DNA from 2 places in the uncultured Virgibacillus sp. genome. Region 1 is predicted to be linked to the other one. Evidence: riboswitches for the same ligand, from Rfam matches in the RefSeq annotation. Region 1 holds a riboswitch; the other holds the start of a gene.

Region 1 (3,215 bases):
GGACATTTACTGACAGTCGATCCCCACATTTACCCATATTGGTTTTACTTTATTGCTTGAAGTAGGGATCTTACTGCCAGTTATATACGGGATAAAATAAGATCGCCTTCAATAACAGGCGATCAGTAAGGGAAGGTTATTTATAATTTTTCCAATCGGTAGTAAAAGTAAACCTCCTTTCTAAAAGTGAAACAGTTTTGTTACATAAATAATTAGTTCTAAATTTCTAAAATTAGTTTGATTCCAGCATACTGTTTGCTCGTTCAAACATGAGTGAGGTCAGAAGCATCGTCTTGTGATCGCAATGCTAAAAACTCGTCATAAGGATTTTTTGCGGTAATAACAGTGATCCCAGCTGCTTTGGCATATTCTAAAGTACTATTTTGATAAGGCTGTTCCAACCATACTATTTTTCCTTGTTTATTTATAACTTGTTCGATAACACCTGATGGGAGGTCTGATTGGAGAAACCATACAGCATCAAGCTCAGTTGGAATAGCTGATAAGTCTCTGAACACATGCTGAGATTCTTCAGTTGTTGAATGACTTATATAATAAAGCTCAAAACCAATAGATTGTAGCTGTTTGACTTTTTCCCTTTCTTTCTCTCCTGCATCTTCCCAGCCGTATACGGCAATGGTTTTTTTTCGTATATTTCCATTATTACGATCAAACGGAGAGCTAAGTAGCCAACTGATAGCGACGGAATCATTGGTTGTTATCGTTTTTGCTTCGCCAGTAGCTTCAGCGATAGCAGCATCTAAGGTGTATAATAAGTCGGTAACAGACTCCAAACCAATCGATAGACGAATTGTTTCCTCCGTAACACCACTAGTTTTTAATTCTTCAACGGTTAGTTGTTGATGCGTTGTTGAAGCAGGATGAATAATTAGTGATTTTGCATCACCAACATTAGCTACATGTGACCATAATTCAATACATTCAATTAATTGTCGTCCAGCTTCTCTCCCCCCTCGAATTCCAAAAGTGATGATAGATCCAGCACCTTCACTAAAATATTTTTTAGCTCGCTTGTTTGATGAATGGCTTTGTAAACCTGGGTAGTTCACCCATTCGATCGCAGGATTTTTAGCTAAGTATTCGGCAATTATCTGTGCATTTTTATTATGTTGAGGAATACGAAGATGCAAGGTTTCTAAACCCTGTAATAGTAAAAACGCATTATGCGGGCTAATACACGCACCAATATCACGCAATAATTGTACCCTTAATTTAGTAGCAAAAGCCGCAGGACCAACATCAATGAAACGGAGGCCATTATAGCTCTCATCTGGTTCTGTAAAGCCAGGGAATTTGCTGTTATTCCAATTAAACCTTCCGCCATCAACGACAACACCTCCAATGGTCGTACCATGTCCTCCTATCCATTTTGTAGCGGAGTGGACCACAACATCTGCTCCCCATGCTATCGGCTTAGCAATATAAGGTGCGAATGTATTATCAATTATTAAAGGAATATTATAAGAATGAGCTAAAGCAGCAATGGTCTCGACATCAAAGATGTGCAGACTAGGGTTCGTAATAATTTCACCGAAGATTGCTTTTGTTTTATCTGTGATAGCAGCTTCGACTTCATTCTTGTTCTTGCCATTAACAAATTTAACCGTTATACCATAGCGAGGAAGTGTGTTTGCAAATAGATTATAAGTACCACCGTATAAATTACTGTCAGCTATAATTTCATCTCCTGTACTAGCAACATTTAGGATAGCAAAGGTAATAGCTGCCATTCCAGATGCTGTTGCTACTGCTGCTACACCGTCTTCTAATTCGGCAATTCGTTGCTCGAAAGCATCTACGGTAGGGTTCCCTATCCGTGTATAAATGTTGCCCGGTTCGGTAAGGCCAAATAGATTCTGTGCGTGCTCCGTGTCACGAAAAACATAGGATGTTGTTTGATAAATAGGGACAGCTCTAGAACCCGTGGTTGGGTCTGGCACCTGACCTCCGTGTAGTAATACTGTATCTGGTTGTTTCTGGTGAAATTTTGCCATTATTCATTCCTCCTAGGATAGTTTGTAGTTCTGTATTGCCACGACTAGTATTGACGTGGCCAGTTACTGAATAGCAATCCTTGTGTCTGGAGGAAGAGGGGGAAAATGAAAAAGCCCTCTTCCTAAGAAGAGGGCTTGGATTTAACCTTTCCTCCTCTTATCTTCCAGATCATAAAATGGATCTGTAGGATGTAGCACCGTAAAAAGCAATATTTCATCGCTTTTTGGTTGCTGGGCTTCACAGGGCCTATTCCCTCCACCGCTCTTGATAAGAGATGTATTTTTCTAAATTATTGAATATTATATAGGTGTACATAATCTTTTGTCAACCACTAGTTTTAAATCGTAACAAAAGGCAGGCATAATACCATCGCCAAAACGTAAGAAAACCTAGAGCATGTTATATCTTTTTATACATGCTTTTTCCTCAGTGGTCTTCGGTAGCTCGTAAGCATAAAGTTTACTAGAGCTATCCAAATGAACGCGAAAGCAATTAAATGAGCAGAAGTAAAGGCTTCTTTATATATAAATACGCCTAGTAATAACATTAATGTTGGTGCAATATATTGCAAGAATCCGACCATTGCTAAAGAAATGCGTTTCGCTCCACTTGCAAACAGTAACAAGGGAATTGCTGTCATAACACCTGCACCCATTAATAATAGGTTCGTAGATGAAAAGAATTCATGAAGCTGAAAGGCGTTATCAGGGTAAATGGCTAGGTAAATAATTGCGAAGGGGAGAATAAGCATGGTTTCAATGGTTAACCCTATCATTGGTCCGATATCGACCTTTTTCTTCAATAAACCATACAGTCCAAAGCTGATGGCAAGTAATAATGACACCCAAGGAAACACACCATAGCTTATCGTTAAATAAAGCACACCGATTCCTGCTAGAATAAATGAAATAGTTTGACGGAAAGTAAAGGCTTCTTTTAATACGATAATTCCTAGTAATATGCTTATAAGTGGATTAATATAATAGCCCAGACTTGCTTGAACAACATGATTACTATTAACGGCCCAAATAAATATTAACCAATTTAGACTAATTACTAGCGTAGCCAAAGAAATACCAAATAGCTTCTTTTTATTATGAAGCAATTCCTTCCATTCCTTCGTAAAATCCGACCATTTACGCATAATGAGAACAAGTAAAAATGTGAAGACGAAAGACCAAATAATGCGGTGAGCTAAT
Region 2 (3,215 bases), on a different contig from region 1:
AAGTAACAGTCGGTTTTAAAGAGGAGATGTTTGAAAATACGTGGCTTTAATTTCTCTTTGAACAGAGCATGTTTAGGATAGACTTACGTAAAATAACAGACATAAAGAAACGTCCAAAATAAGACATGTATTTATGGACTTTTGGAAAAAACCGTATGAACAAATAATATGAAAAGTTAAAAAGAAATACTGGATAATTGCGCGTATACCTTGTATAGTAAAAGTGAATTACATATTGGAGGGGATAGTTTGAGCGTACCTAAAGAATTATTATACTCAAAAGAACATGAATGGGTAAAAAAAGAAGATGGAAAAGTTCGTATTGGGATTACTGATTTTGCTCAGGATGAATTAGGAGATATTGTGTTCGTAGAGCTCCCTGAACCTGGTGATGAATTAGAAGTAAATGAACCATTTGGTAGTGTAGAATCAGTGAAAACAGTTTCTGAATTATATGCTCCAATTAGCGGTAAGGTTATTGAAGTGAATGAAGAGCTAGAGGATAGCCCTGAATTCGTAAATGAATCTCCTTACGAGAAAGCTTGGATGGTCGTGATTGAACCATCTGAAGAGACAGAGCTTGATGATTTATTATCTGCTGATGCATATGATGAGATCGTAAATCAAGACTAATTGCATATCAGAAAAATAAATGGCTGATAAACAACCTTTGGTTGGAATCAGCCATGTTTTTACAGCTATACTAATTGCTCAACATTACGAATTGGACGTATCACTAAATAACTACATTTCATCATATAATAAAGGAAAGTCACATTTCGAAAAGACAACTACTGATAACATAGTAGAAGTGAGCGATATTAAAACCTTCCGCTTGATTTACTGAGGAGTGCTATGTGATGATAACTGACGAATTAGAAAAAATTATTATCGTAGAAGGCTTAACAGATAAAAAGCAAATTAGAAAGGTTATTACTGACGATGTAACGATTATATGTACGAATGGAACATTAGGTGTTGAACGATTCGATCAAATGTTAGAGGATTACGCATTAGATGATAAAGACGTCTACATTTTAGTAGATGAGGATGAATCAGGCCAAAAACTGCGAAAGCAATTGGCAAGAGAACTACCACATGCAGAACACATCTATGTTAGTAGTGAATATCGAGAAGTAGCAACAACTCCTGAAAATATTTTAGCTCAAGTATTAGTGAGTAAACGAATCGCTGTTAATCCGATTTTCTTAATCTAAACAAGGTGTAAAAGTAATGGGTAGGACTTAGCAAGCACTATGAATGAGTTTAAATAAGGTGATATGTTTGCAACAAATTACAGCCGAACTTTTGAAAAGAGACCACTACCTTCTTTATATATTTACTCCTTTTTGTGGTACGTGCAATTTAGCAAGGTCCATGCTAAAGAAAATTGAGTCTGTACATCAAGAAGACATTTTTTATGAGATGAATGCATCCTTGTATCCAGAATTTATGCAGGATAATCAAATAGAAAGTGTACCGTGTCTTGTTGTTAAGAAGGATAATCGAATTGTAGAAAAAGTGTACGCATTTCATTCCATACCTAATATTTATCGATATTTATTAGATTATAAGCCGGAAATGTTTAAGAATAGTTAGCTGAAAATCGTTGACATTGTTTATACAGCATGCTAATATATCTTTTATCGTAATTAAATAGTTGAAAACTCTTATCTTGAGCGGTGGAGGGACTGGCCCTATGAAACCGCGGCAACCTTCAAGCTATCATGCTTGAAAGGTGCTAATTCCTGCAAAGCCTAGGCTTTGATAGATGAGGGGACGAAAAGGCAAACAAACGTCTTTCTGTTCTCTTACAGAAAGGCGTTTTTAATTGTATTTAAGGACATAATACAAATGTATGTAAATAAAAGGAGGATTACGTGTGATATCGATACAGGGTTTGAGTAAGGTCTTTACTTCAAACAAAAGCAATACAGCAGCTGTAGATAATTTGACCCTTTCGATTGATCAAGGAGACATCTTTGGTGTTATTGGTTATAGCGGAGCGGGTAAAAGTACGTTCGTTCGATTATTAAATCGCCTTGAAGAACCAACCAGTGGTCGAATTACAATGAATGACAAGGAAATTACGACATTAAATAAACGAGAACTTCGATTAGTAAGGCAAGATATTGGGATGGTATTCCAGCATTTTAATTTGCTCTGGTCGCGAACTGTTGCCGATAATATTGCTTTTCCTTTGGAAATAGCTGGGATTCCTAAAGCGGAAAGGGATAATCGTGTAAAAACATTGATTGAGCTAGTTGGGTTAACGGGAAAAGAAACATCCTACCCCGCCCAGCTAAGTGGTGGTCAGAAGCAGCGAGTCGGTATTGCACGTGCCTTGGCAAATAAGCCAAAGGTTTTATTATGTGATGAAGCAACTTCGGCACTTGACCCAGAAACGACGAACGCAATATTAGATTTACTTGTTAATATTAATAAAAATTTAGGGTTAACTATTATTCTTATTACACATGAAATGCAAGTGATTCGAAAAATATGTAATCAAGTTGCTGTTATGGAAAATGGAAAGATTGTAGAACAAGGGAATGTACTCGATGTGTTTCTACATCCAAAGCAAACTGTTACTAAAAAGTTCGTCAAACAAATTATGGGGTCTGACGAGGAAGATAGTGATATATCACATGTTATGAACCGTTATCAAAATGGAAAGCTAATCAGACTTCATTTTGTTGGAGAAACAACGAACGACGCATTAATTAGTCAAATTATAAAAAAATATGGTGTGGACATTAGCATTTTACAAGGGAAAATAACGCAAACACAGGCTGGTGCCTATGGAACCTTATTTATTCAAATGGACGGTAATGAAAAAGATATGAACAAAGCTATTTCGTTTGTTCGTGAAGAAACCTCCGTAGAATTGGAGGTTATCCACGATGCTAACTAATTTATTACCAAATATTAAAGTAGAAGATTTTATAGAAGCAACTTATGAGACTTTTTATATGACGATCATTGCTTTAGTTGGAACGTTTATTATTGGGTTATTGTTAGGATTGCTTCTATTCCTTACTCAAAAAGGTGGAATTTGGCAGAATAAGTTATTAAATCTTGTTATAGCGACGGTAGTAAATGTATTTCGAGCTATTCCCTTTATTATATTGATTTTGTTGCTTTTCCCGTTTACTAACTTTTTAATTGGAACTATCCGTGGTCCAAACGCGGCGTTACCAGCATTAATTATTGGC

What was found. Region 1 has a riboswitch for S-adenosylmethionine ahead of Q1A47_RS10745 (PLP-dependent aspartate aminotransferase family protein). Riboswitches for the same ligand answer to the same signal wherever they lie in the genome.
Region 2: it holds a riboswitch for S-adenosylmethionine, as region 1 does, so the genes downstream of both, Q1A47_RS00665 (methionine ABC transporter ATP-binding protein) here and Q1A47_RS10745 (PLP-dependent aspartate aminotransferase family protein) in region 1, are expected to answer to the same signal.

What each region holds. Positions count from the first base shown of each region.
Region 1 covers NZ_CANMAB010000042.1:15,215-18,429, reverse strand. The annotation lists gene Q1A47_RS10745 (PLP-dependent aspartate aminotransferase family protein) at 264-2,015, opposite strand; SAM riboswitch class I at 2,170-2,290, opposite strand; gene rarD (EamA family transporter RarD) at 2,426-3,215, opposite strand, start outside.
Region 2 covers NZ_CANMAB010000002.1:12,464-15,678, forward strand. The annotation lists gene Q1A47_RS00645 (arsenate reductase family protein) at 1-50, shown strand, start outside; gene gcvH (glycine cleavage system protein GcvH) at 250-633, shown strand; gene Q1A47_RS00655 (toprim domain-containing protein) at 861-1,217, shown strand; gene Q1A47_RS00660 (thioredoxin family protein) at 1,261-1,599, shown strand; SAM riboswitch class I at 1,668-1,778, shown strand; gene Q1A47_RS00665 (methionine ABC transporter ATP-binding protein) at 1,883-2,914, shown strand; gene Q1A47_RS00670 (methionine ABC transporter permease) at 2,904-3,215, shown strand, end outside.